Microbulbifer sp. GL-2: one gene and its partner. The protein of the gene in region 2 interacts with the protein of the main gene of each other region in a pairwise test. Links are inferred from orthologs where the notes say so. Each region holds a gene or a part of one and is shown on either strand. Other genes may lie near its edges.

Region 1 (8,132 bases), 1.7 Mb from region 2 along the record:
GCGGCTAGAGCAGCCGGCGCTGACCAGGCGATGATTGCCTCCTGGATTGGCGCATTGGGTTTGGGGATGGGACTTACCTGTATCGCCTTTTCCTGGTACTACCGAGCACCCGTGATTACCGCCTGGTCAACCCCTGGCGCTGCGCTGCTGGCCACCAGCCTTACTGGTATTCCCATTGCCGAGGCGATTGGCGCTTTCGTATTCAGCGCCCTATTAACCTTACTGGTTGGATTATCCGGAGCCTTTGACCGGGTGGCGCGAATGGTGCCAGCCCCCATAGCCAGCGCCATGCTCGCGGGCATATTGCTGCAGTTCGGCCTGTCCGTGTTTACATCCTTGCAGGCCCAGCCACTACTGGTGGGAACTATGCTGCTGGCCTACATGATCGGGCGGCGTTGGGCACCGCGATACGCCATTATCCTGGTATTGGTGACAGGGGTCTTGGCCTGCTGGGTGTTACAGCTGATCGCCCTTGAACAGATCCGCTGGCAGGCGGCCCGCCCGGTATGGGTTACGCCGGAGTTTCACTTCCCTACTCTGATCGGTGTGGGACTGCCCCTGTTTATCGTTACCATGACCTCCCAGAACCTGCCCGGCGCTGCAACCCTGGCCGCCAGTGGCTATGGCCGAGTGCCCATTTCTCCAGTTATTAGCGGCACGGGCCTGACCTCCCTTTTACTGACACCATTTGGCGGCTTTGCCTTTAACTTGGCGGCAATTACCGCGGCCATTTGTACTGGACCAGAAGCACACTCCAACCCAGAAAAACGCTATACCGCCGGTATTGCCGCAGGCATCTTCTACTTGCTGGTAGGATTGTGCGGTGCCAGTGTAGTGGCATTATTTAGTGCTTTCCCCAAAGCACTGATCGCAGGTCTCGCAGGTTTGGCGCTGATAGGCGTAATTGGCAACAGCCTGGCCGGGGCTACCGCTGAACCGGATAATCGCGAAGCGGCAATCATTACTTTCCTGATCAGTGCTTCCGGAATCAGCCTGTTTGGCATTGGTGCCGCCTTTTGGGGGTTGCTTGGCGGACTCGCCTGTTACTGGTTTTTTAAACACGGGAATTCATGAACCTCAATGGGCCTTTACGAGAAAATCAAAATGGACCTACAGCGAGGGCGCTTCCCCCCAGGGCAGGTTCTGACGCAGGTCGAGCTCGCTGCACTCTACGAAGTAAGCCGCATTCCAGTGCGCGACGCCCTATCCAAACTCAAAAATGAGGGCTGGCTGACTCCTCACGGCAAGCGTGGTGTCGCTGTACCCCAGTTCGACCCTGTTGAAGTGGAAGATCTCTACCTGATGCGCATGCACCTAGAACCACTACTGCAGACACTGGCGCTGAACAAGCTCAATGCGGAGATCTTGGGACGCGCCAAAGACATTCTCGATTCCATGGAAGCCAACACCCAGCTCTCTGCCGAACAAATAGGCAACCTGAATTGGCAATTCCATGCCTGTATTTACGCGGCCGCCGAACGGCCCACGCTATTTTCGACAGTGGAGCAATTGCACCGTCAGTGCGAGCGCTATATCGGATACCAGTCCCGCAACCTGCAATACCAGAATACAAGCCAGGAAGAACACCTCGCTATTCTCAGTGCCCTGCAACAGGGGAATGGGGAACTCGCCACCACACTACTGACACAGCATATTGAGGCCGCCGGCAAACTTCTGGTGGGCTACCTGAGTCAACCCCAATCCTAAAGCGACTCCCTCTGTTCCCACATAAGTACGGAAATCACTTGAAACTGCAATTTGATATGATGGCCGCCAATTGCGGCTGCGGGGTTTCTGCAGCCCTATGGAGAGCTGGAGTAAATTCCCTATGAGTCACAGTCTCGGCCGCGGCGCCTATCCCAACACCCGCCTGCGTCGCCTGCGCGCAAAAGATTTTTCCCGCCGACTGGTGCGGGAAACCCAGCTCAGTTGCGATGATCTGATCCTTCCGCTATTTGTGATTGAAGGCCGCAACGAAACCCAAAAAGTGGCATCCATGCCGGGAGTGGAGCGTCTGAGTGTGGATTTGCTGGCAAACAAAGCGAAATCACTACTGCACTTGGGCATCCCCGCTGTGGCTCTGTTTCCTGTGGTCGACCCTTCCGCAAAATCAGACTGCGCCAGTGCCGCCTTCGATGCCGATGGCCTGGCCCAGCGCGCAGTAAGCGAGCTAAAGAATGCAGCACCGGAATTGGGAGTGATTACAGATGTGGCTCTGGATCCCTTTACCAGTCACGGCCAGGATGGGCTGATGGATCACAGTGGCTATATCGTCAATGACGAAACTGTAGAAATATTGGTACAGCAGGCCCTTTCCCACGCAGCAGCTGGCGCAGACATGGTGGCACCTTCAGACATGATGGACGGTCGCATCGGCGCCATCCGCCAGGCTCTGGAGGGAGCAGGTCACACCAACACCCTGATAATGTCCTACGCGGCCAAGTACGCTTCGGCCTACTACGGGCCCTTCCGCGATGCGGTGGGCTCAGCCGGCAATTTGAAAGGTGGCAATAAGGCCAGCTACCAGATGGACCCAGCCAACTCCGATGAAGCCCTGCACGAATGCGCCCTGGATCTGCAGGAAGGTGCGGATATGGTGATGGTGAAGCCCGGTATGCCCTACCTGGATATTGTGCGCAGGGTAAAAGACGAGCTGCGAGTGCCCACCTTCGCCTATCAGGTGAGTGGGGAGTACGCCATGCACTGTGCTGCATTTGAAAATGGCTGGCTGCAGCGCGAGGCCGTAATTTTGGAATCTCTACTGGCCTTCAAGCGCGCTGGTGCCGACGGCATCCTCACATATTTCGCCGAGGAAGCCGCGCAGCTGCTGCAAGGCTGAATATCGCCTCACTGGCGCGCGAGCTTATAAACCGCGCGCCTTGGCTCAGGGCCACTGGTCTTCAAGAGCCGGCCCTATTGGCTGCGCCTCCTCCACCGGGACACCACTGGAATCGGGCTCATAGGATTGATCCCGGGGAAGCTCGAGAGGTTCCTCCTGATAATCCGGCTCACGACCAAACTCCTCCGCGTCATCACCGCGCAGCTGTTCCTGCATCTGGCGACGGCGCTGGTCACGCAATTGCTGCTCGCTGGGGTCTATTCCCCAACCGGGAGTCATCTTTTCCCGTGGTGCCGCCTCAGAGCGCCCGTTGCCAAACAGGTTGCGGAACCAGCGCCAGCGATCGCGACCCTGGCACTCCGGTGCCGGTTGCAGGTGGGTCTCGTAGGAGAAGGGGATTTCATAACCACCGCGGCAGTAATCGGGGTCCATATACTCACCGCGCGCATTCACCGATTTCAATTCCACTCCCCGTGGTGGTTCCACCAATCCGTGTTCGTGGGGCAGCTTGCGCATAATTTCAGTCCAGATCGGCAAGGCGCCAGTTGAACCGGTGAGGCGGGTGCGCTCGTTATCATCGCGCCCGAGCCAGACTACCGCGGTGACCTCCGGGGAAAAGCCGGCAAACCAGCTATCGCGGTTGTTATTGGTCGTTCCGGTCTTGCCCGCAAAAGCCACACTGCTGGGCAGACGCTTGGCGGACCTGCGCCCGGTACCCTCGCGCATGGCCTGCTCAAGGCCCCAACGCAGCAGATAGGCAGGAACTGCATCGACTCCGCGGTGGGCACGGCGGCGGAAGTTCTGGACCCGCTCCCCATCGGCATCGGAGACGGCCAGCAGGGTACGTGGCTGTATTGTCTCACCACCATTGGCGATCGTCTGATACATACTCGCCACTTCAAATGGGGTCATTTCCACAGCGCCCAGCAACATCGCCGGCACTTTTGGCAACCTGGTTTCCACCCCTAGGCGGCGGATGGTCTGACGTACATTTTGCAAGCCCAGGTCGAGCCCCAGATGCGCAGTGGCCAGGTTGTACGACTTTGCCAGCGCTATATACAGCGGTACCTGGCCGTGGGCGCGTTTGTCAAAATTCTGCGGCATCCACACATCGCCATCAGCTTCTTCAATACGCACTGGTGCATCATCAATCATAGTGGCCAGATTGTACTCTTCAGGGCGCTCCAGCGCAGTGAGAAAGACCGCCGGCTTGATCAGAGAGCCAACCTGCCGACGGGCCTCTAGGGCGCGGTTAAAGCCAGGGTAATCCGGATCGCGGTCCCCAACCATGGCCAGCACATTACCACTGTGATTATCCATCAGCACTGTTGCTGCCTGCAGAGAATTTGCCTTGATACCGCGGTCTTTTTCCAAACGCTGTACGCCGTTACTGATCGCCTCTTCAGCCAGCTTCTGCACCGAGGGTGCCAGGCTGGTGTAAACCCTCAGTCCGGCAGTTCGCAGTTCTTCATAGGAGTAGTAAGGGCGCAACTCCAACAACAGGCGTTCAGTAAAAGCCGGATAGGGATTCTGTGCAGTCACTCCACCCTTTACCACCCCCAGGGGTTTTGCCGCATAAAGTTCGAATTGGGGCTGGGTAATCAGCCCTTGCTCACGCATCAACTCCAATACGGTATTGCGACGTTTTAATGCGCGTTCAGGGTGTCGCCAGGGGTTGTAGTAAGAAGCACCCTTGGCCAAGCCCACTAATAACGCCACCTGATGTGGCTCAAGGGTATCCAGGGGCTGCTGGAAGTAAAATTCCGAAGCGAGGCCAAAGCCATAGATGCCGCGAGCGCCCTGTTGACCAAGCCACACCTCATTGATGTACTCCTGCAGGATGTAGCCTTTGTCGTAGTGGATCTCCATCAACACCGACATCAGCGCTTCGTTGATTTTGCGTTGCAGACTCGGCTTGTGATCGAAGAAGATATTTTTCACCAACTGCTGGGTGATGGTGGAACCACCCTGGACCAGCCGCCCAGCCTTTACATTGGCTACCATGGCACGGGCAATACCGCGGGGAGAGATACCGAAGTGGTGCAGGAAATCCTGGTCCTCGACGGCGATCAGGGTATTCGCTACTAGGGGGGGGATATCGTTAAAACGCACCGGATTACGATCATCACCACCTCCGAGCAGGGAGCCAATATTGGCTGCATCCAGGCGGAATTCCGCTATGCGCTGGCCGTCACTATCGCGCAGGTTGCTAATTTCATCATTGCGCAAACGGAAGGAAATCACCGCCGCCGGTTCACGACCATCGGAGTGAATAAAGTCGCGGCGCCAGACCATATAGTCCATACCTTCCTGAGACCAGGAACCAGGCTCGCTAAGAGTTTTCTGCTTGCGATAATTGAGCGCGGCAAACTCGGAGACAAGCTCACCCGGATGCATCGCCATACCCTCACGCAGGACCAGGGGACGAGCATACACTCGCGCCGGCAGTTGGTACTGGCGGCTGTCCAGTCTCTCGCGCAACTGCACATCCAAATAGGCCATATAGCCAGCGAGGGCGAGACCACCCATCAGGGCCAGCAGGAACAGGAATTTGAGCCAGCGATATCGTCTCTTCGGTGTTGACGCTTTGCTGCGCCGGCGTTTCATCGATGCCATAAAAAAAGTGGTATCCAGCTGCCAACTTGGTACATCAATCGACAACGAAGCGCAGGTGCCCTATCGCTATCAGGGGTAGGATACCAGCAGGTGGCAGCTCCACTGGTATCTTGCCTCCGGCACCCGAACCGGTGCCTTTGGGGTACATCCCTGAACCGCCACACTTCAACGCCGGGCAGTGGATACTGGCCGGTCGTCAATAGAGGTGCTACTCGCACCTGTTCGTGGATTGACCACAAGTGTGCCCCATTAGTTCATATTGAGGCTTAGGGCGCCTTTATAAACGCTGTCCGATTGAAGTCAAACCCATCACCTTGCACTTGCCGTAATCAGAGCCATAATGCGGCGGAAATCTAGACAAAAAACCCGAAAAGGATAGACATGCACCAATACGATCTCTACGGCATTGGCGCCGCCCTGCTGGACACGGAAATCGAGGTATCCGACGAGGATCTATCGACCCTCGGTGTTGAAAAGGGAGTTATGACCCTGGTGGACGATACCCGGCAGCAGCAACTGGTAGATGATCTACAGGACCACCTGATAACTGCCAGGCGCGCCTGTGGCGGATCAGGTGCCAATACCGTGATCGCCTCCAGCTATTTCGGCCTGAAGGCCTTCTATTCCTGTAAAGTCGCCGCAGATGAAAATGGCGACTTCTATCGCAGCAATCTCGGTGCGGCCGGAGTCGACTACCCTGCCAGCCTGCAGGAAGCCGATGGCGGCACCACCGGCAAGTGCCTGGTACTGATCACACCTGATGCAGAACGCAGTATGAATACCTACCTGGGTATCAGCGAAAAGCTGTCCGTGGCAGAGCTGGACCAGGAGGCACTGGCATCTTCCCGCTGGGCCTACATCGAGGGCTACCTGGTCTCTTCTGATACCGGCCGCCAAGCGGCGATTACCCTGCGTGAACAGGCGCAGCAAGCCGGCGTAAAAACCGCCCTGAGCCTGTCCGACCCGGCCATGGTACAGTTCTTTGGCGAAGGCCTGAGAGAGATGATTGGCGGCGGTGTGGATATGCTGTTCTGCAACCGCGATGAAGCGCTTGGCTTTACAGGAACCGACTCTCTGGACTCCGCCGCTGAGGCCTTGCGCGACTACTGCCTCAGTTTTGCCATCACTCTTGGCGCCGATGGCGCATTGCTATGGGATGGCACCCAGCTCCAGCGCGTGACCAGCCCAGAGGTACACGCTATCGACACCAACGGCGCCGGAGATATGTTTGCAGGCGCCTTCCTTTACGGAATCAATCGCGAAATGGGCTTTACCGAAGCGGGGGAACTTGCCTGCCGTGCCGCCGCTCAGGTCGTCAGCCAGTATGGCCCTCGCTTACAGGCAGAACAGCATTCCGAACTGCTCGCAACCGTTATTTAAAAGGAAGTCTGCAGGCGATCATGTGGTCGCCTGCAGGGCCTAAAGACCCTCAAACTCTCCAATCTCAGGCAGCCCTGTAGCAGCGGCAATGCCGAAACCCTGAGCGTAGTCCACTCCCATCAGGCAGAGCCGCTCCATCAGTTCCGGACTCTCAACATATTCAGCGATGGTGCTGATACCCATGCGCTTGGCCAGGTGATCTATGGTGCTCACCATCGCGCTGTCGATTTCATCTTCCAGCATATTGCGCACAAAACTTCCATCAATCTTTAAATAGTCTACCGGTAGCTGACGCAAGTAGGCCAGGGAGGAGACACCGCGGCCAAAATCATCCAGAGCAAAACTACAACCGGCAGCGCGCAGCTTATGAATAAAGATCAGTGCGCGCTCCAGGTTGTTGATAGCACTGGTTTCGGTAATCTCAAACTGTACCCGTGAAGGGGTTACCCCAGCCTCTGTGAGCTCCTGCAAAACGAAATCGGCAAAAGTCTCATCACCCAAGCTGATACCGGAGATATTAATTGCATAGCTGGTACCGGCAATGCCGATATGCTGCTCCTGGGCCATATAATGGAATACCTTACGGATTACCCAACGGTCGACTTCCTCAATCAATCCGTAGCGCTCTGCTGCCGGAAGGAATAGACCCGGCGAAATTACCCCACCATCGCGGCCTAGCATGCGCACCAGTATCTCAAAGTGATGCACCTTGCGCTCCCCCTTGAGGGACACCACCGGTTGTCGATATAGAATCAGGCGATCCTCGCGCAAGGCAGCGTGGATTTCTGCCACCCAGGTGGTTTCACGGCGTTTCTCCAGCGACTTACGCGAGTCACCGAATAACTTTACCCGGTTACGCCCCTGCTCCCGGGCAGAGCAGCAGGCATCATTGGCTGTAGCAAGTAACTGACTGGCATTGGGGGTAAAACGATCCACACCAACCACACCGATCGAAACTGCAACGCGGTTGTCATTACCCAGCCAATGGAATCTGAATTCCTGCACAGATTCCCGCAGACGTGCCACTACGCGCCCACCCTCTTCCAGAGTGCAATCCCGCAGCAGGATTGCAAACTCATCACTGCCCACTCGAGCAAACAGGTCGACACTGGATAAACCCCGCTGCAGCAGGGCTACCAGCTGAACGAGTAATTGGTCACCAGCGACAAAACCGAGAGTGTCGTTAATTACCTTAAACTGGTAAACATCCAGGTACAGCAGCACATGATACTGGCGTTTATCGACACACTGGGACAGGAGCTTTTGCAGCTCGCTTTCAAAGTACTGGCGGTTTGGC
Region 2 (4,739 bases):
GCAACCGGCGGCAACCAGGGCATTGTGCACATTATGCTCACCCAATAATTTCAATTTGACCGGGTGTCTAACACCCTCGATAACCAAATCAAACGCAGCACAGCCGGTTTTATCCAACTCAATATTTTCAGCGTATAGCGCACATTGATTGGCGAGACCCACTTCTAAAATGCGCACACCTTCGGGTATCTGCCCTCGCCAATAGTCAGAATAGTTATCGTCAGTATTGATAATTGCAGTACCACCAATTTCCAGCCCGGTGTAAATCTGCCCTTTTGCCCTGGCAATGGCATCCACCGAGCCAAAACCCTCTACATGGGCAGGCATCACATTGTTGACGACGCTGACCAGGGGCTTGCCAACACTGCATAAGTACCCAATATCGTCTGGTCCACTGGCTCCCATTTCCAGAATCAGCACGTCGTGCCGATTTGAAATTCCAAACAGTGTCATCGGCAGGCCGAACTGATTATTCAAATTACCCCTGGTCACGCAGGGAGTATGGCGAAGGGAAAAAATAGCCGAGAGCATTTCCTTGACAGTGGTCTTGCCGCAGGAGCCAGTAATAGCGATTACCGGCCCCTGAAATTGCTCGCGGCACATCATGCCAATTTGGCCCAACGCCACCGTAGTATCTTTCACTCGCCACTGTGGCAGACTGCAACTGGACACTTCGCGGTCTACCACCAGCCCCAACACCTGGCCATCCAACTCGCCGACAAAATCATGCGCATCAAAGTTCTCACCCACCAATGCCACAAACAGGGCTTGGGGATTGAGCTTCCGGGTATCAGTACACACCTGTGAGAACTCGACAGAACCATTAATCAGTTCGCCACCAAAGCGTTTTTGTAATTCCAGCAGAGACAGCGACCTGATCACTGGGTTTTCCCCTCTATACCCTCGGCTTGCTCTGGCTTGCCCGCACGTAATCGCAGAGCCGCCGCAGCTTGCTCACGGTCACAGAAGTGAATTTTTTTACTGCCGATAATTTGGTAATCCTCATGCCCCTTGCCTGCGATCAGGACAATATCCCCTGGCTCCGCCGCAGCAACAGCTAGGGCAATCGCTTTAGCACGATCAATCTCCACCTCGATATTACTGGCGGCGCCTTCGAGAATATCGTCAATAATTTTTTGTGGCTCTTCACTGCGCGGGTTATCGCTGGTCACAATTGCGCGGTCAGCCATTTCCGAAGCTATGCGCCCCATTGAAGCGCGCTTGCCGGTATCCCGGTCTCCACCACAGCCGAATACACATAACAAATTGCCCCGGCAGTAGGGACGGGCCGCCGCCAGTGCCGCGCGCAGGGCATCGGGGGTGTGGGCGTAATCCACAAGCACTCCAACCTCATCGGCACCTTTTACCTGTACTCGCTCCATTCGGCCAGGCACCGATTTAATTGCGGGGAAAACGTTAAGGATTTCCTCAAAAGGCATGCCTGCTGCCGCCGCTGCCGCCACTACCGCAAGAGCGTTGTAAATATTGAAATCCCCGATCAACGGCGCGTTCAATTCACCGCGCCCCCAGGGTGAGTCGAGTTCAACAGAGAAGCCCTTTTCATGGCGGCGTAGATCGGTCACATGCAGGTCACCGGCCTGTAATCCGTACGTCAGCACGCGCAGACCTCGCAATTTGCAGCGCTCCGCCAGTTGGGCTCCAAAGGGATCATCCAGGTTAATAATGCCGCGCTTCAATTTCGGCAGGCCGAACAGTTTTTCCTTGGCGGCACCGTAGGCAACCATATTGCCGTGATAATCCAAATGGTCACGGGACAAATTCGTAAAGATGGCCGTATCAAAAATCAGCCCATGTACTCGCCCCTGAGAGAGCGAGTGGGAAGAAACCTCCATTGCCGCCGCACGCACTCCACGGTCCCGGTAATCGGCAAAGTCTGCCTGCAAGCGAACAGGGTCAGGTGTGGTAAGTCCAGTCTCTTGCAGCTCGATCTCACTATCATTCCAAATGCCATTACCGATTGTGCCAATCACAGCAGCACTACCAAAGTGATGGGCCAGCAATTGGGAGGTCAGGTAGGCGCAGGTAGTTTTACCGTTAGTGCCGGTCACTCCGACAAGATGCATCTCACCACTGGGATTACCGTGAAAACGGGCAGCAATCTCACCGACTCGCTTGGCCAGCCCTGGTACACTGACCACCTGAGTATCGCCGCGGCTTTTGTATTCCAGTTTGTCACCATCAGCCAGTACCGCAGCGGCACCCGCTTCTATCGCAGCATCAATATATTCGCGCCCGTCCACCACAGAACCGCGCAGCGCCATAAATACATCGCCGGCTTTCACTTTGCGACTATCCAGGGCAACACCACTAACGGCTATATCGGGAATACCCGCATAACCGGGCACTAATTCCTGTAAACCAATAAACTGTTTTTCGCGCTGAATCACGATTTTGAACCCCTCTCGCTTAGCTGCGCGGCCAGCCGCCGTTCCGCCGGCTCTACTCGTTCTGGCGGCACCTGTAGCAGTCGCATGGCCCCAGCCATCACCGCCCCAAACACCGGCGCGGCCACTTCACCGCCGGAATATTTGTCATGGCTGAGATCGTCAATCACTACAACCGCGGCAAGACGCGGTTTGTCGGCGGGTATAAAGCCCGCAAATACCGAGCGGTAGCGACTATCCTCATAACCACTGCGACCAACTTTATGCGCCGTGCCGGTCTTACCCGCCACGCGATAACCTTCGACCTTCGCACGACGGCCGGTACCACTGGCACCAATCACCGTCTCCAGCATGGCCGTCACTTGCTTTGCCAACGGGCCATCAATCACTCGCTCCGGCTCAACGTCAGCTTTATCCCCAGACAAAACCAGAGAAATCGGGCGCTTAAGCCCCGCATTAGCCAGTACGCTATAGGCCTGAGCCAACTGCACTGCATTTACTGTTAAACCGTAGCCGAAGGCAAAAGTAGCCCGCTCGATTGGATGCCAGCGGCTGCGGCTGGGTAGAATACCCGCTGTCTCTCCGGGAAATCCGCTGCCAACCGTCTCCCCCAAACCCAAGCGGTAAAAGAGTTCGCGCACTGTATTTGGTTCCAAGTCCAGAGCAATTTTTGTGATTCCCACCTGGCTCGACTTGGTGATAATCCGTGTCAGGTCCAGCTTGCCGTAATTTACCGGGTCCACCAGGGTTTTGCCTGGTACACGGATATAGCCGGGGCTGGTATCGATCTGGGTATGAGGCTGGTAGCGACCGCTTTCCAAGGCTGCCAGCACAGTAAGCGGCTTTACGGTAGAGCCGGGCTCAAACTGGTCGATCAAGGCACGGTTCCGCATGGCCGCTGCTTTCACACCCTGGCGATTATTTGGGTTGAAAGAAGGTTGATTGGCCATAGCCAGTACATCGCCACTGAGGGTATCGAGAACTACCATAAAGCCAGAGGCGGCACCATTTTCTGCCACAGCCCGCTTCAGCTCCCGATAGGCAAGATACTGCAGGCGCATATCGATCGACAGGCGCAAGTCCTGGCCCGGCTGCGCCTCCCGCTGGATCGCCAGTTCCTGCACAGTGCGGCCTTTCAGATCCTTGACCACTTGCTGAGCACCAGGTTGACCGGAAAGCCAGTTGTCGTAAGCCAACTCAAGCCCTTCTTGGCCGCGATCATCAATATTGGTAAAGCCCAAAACCTGCGCAATCACCTCGCCAGCAGGATAGAAACGCCGGTATTCCTTTTTGCTGAAAACTCCAGAAAGCTCCAGATCGAGTACCTTGTCAGCCTGCTCTGGTGTCAGGTGGCGACGGAGATACATGAACTCTTTATGGCGATATTTTTCCAGACGCGCGGCGAGCTTAACTGGACTTAGTTCCAGGGCCCTGGCTAATTGGCTTATCTTCTCGGCGCTGCTACCACTCAGGAGCTTCGGATTGGCCCACAGGCTGTGTACCGGTGTACTGACTGCCAGTAATTCGCCATTACGATCGACTATGGAGCCCCTGTAAGCGGCAATTTCCTCACTGCGAATAGTACGCGCGCGCCCCTGATCCTGCAGGAACTGGTAACCGCGCTCTGTGGCAGGAACAACCTGTAGGCGCGCCAGGTGTAATATCAGAGCCAAAGCAAGCAGGCACAACAGAGCTGCCACCAGCACAAAACGCCAGCGGGCAATTCCCGGTTGAACCTGTTCTTTCTTGACTGCGCCCATATCTTTCCAGTTGGCGTTATATTTTCACCCTGAGGTCTATTTCCTTGGGAACGCGGCTTGAACACTACGTCCCAAAAAACGCTTTTAACGTAAAATTCTTATGTTTATTCCAGTGACTGGTATTCAAAGCCCACAGGTGCATTAAATTCCCGCACCAACTCGTATAAAGCACACCGCGTTTAAATCAATCGAGTATTACCAACACCTGATCAGAGGGCGTTGGTACATGCATTTTCAACTCTTCTCGAGCTACCTTCTCAACACGGCTATAGGCAGACCAGGCTCCCCGCTCCAACAACAAACGTTCCTGCTCGTAGCGCAGTTCATCCTGGGCTTTTTGCGCTCTACCCAGCTCAGCGGTTAATTCCCTGCTGTGCTGAGTGGAATAAACCACAGATAGAGCCGAGGTTATTGCTGCCAGCCACAAACACCCCAAACCAACCAGTGTTTTGCCGCGCATACCCCTCAGTTCCCTGACAGCTTTTCCGCAACCCGCATCACGGCACTACGCGAGCGCAGGTTTTCATCAACTTCAACCTCTTTGGCCTTTACTGCTTTACCGACAGAGCGCAGG

The links.
Region 1: the proteins of GL2_RS11805 (region 2) and mrcB interact in binary tests that used the Escherichia coli proteins (3 or more experiments, as listed by UniProt). The link is inferred for Microbulbifer sp. GL-2 from one-to-one orthologs.

What each region holds. Positions count from the first base shown.
Region 1 is NZ_AP019807.1:1,006,351-1,014,482, forward strand. Bases 2,671-5,779 are described here. They hold mrcB (penicillin-binding protein 1B), read right to left. Parts: upstream 5,456-5,779; coding sequence 2,885-5,455; downstream 2,671-2,884. Other genes in these bases: hemB (porphobilinogen synthase), read left to right, coding at 2,671-2,839. In the rest of the region: GL2_RS04445 (benzoate/H(+) symporter BenE family transporter), read left to right, coding at 1-1,074; GL2_RS04450 (GntR family transcriptional regulator), read left to right, coding at 1,105-1,707; more of hemB, read left to right, coding at 1,829-2,670; GL2_RS04465 (adenosine kinase), read left to right, coding at 5,837-6,835; GL2_RS04470 (EAL domain-containing protein), read right to left, coding at 6,875-8,132. UniProt on the Escherichia coli protein: Cell wall formation. Synthesis of cross-linked peptidoglycan from the lipid intermediates.
Region 2 is NZ_AP019807.1:2,708,388-2,713,126, reverse strand. What follows is about bases 1,786-4,739. They hold GL2_RS11805 (penicillin-binding protein 2), read right to left. Parts: upstream 4,166-4,739; coding sequence 2,405-4,165; downstream 1,786-2,404. Other genes in these bases: rsmH (16S rRNA (cytosine(1402)-N(4))-methyltransferase RsmH), read right to left, coding at 4,631-4,739; ftsL (cell division protein FtsL), read right to left, coding at 4,350-4,625; GL2_RS11810 (UDP-N-acetylmuramoyl-L-alanyl-D-glutamate--2,6-diaminopimelate ligase), read right to left, coding at 1,786-2,408. In the rest of the region: murF (UDP-N-acetylmuramoyl-tripeptide--D-alanyl-D-alanine ligase), read right to left, coding at 1-882; more of GL2_RS11810, read right to left, coding at 879-1,785. UniProt on the Escherichia coli protein: Essential cell division protein that catalyzes cross-linking of the peptidoglycan cell wall at the division septum. Required for localization of FtsN.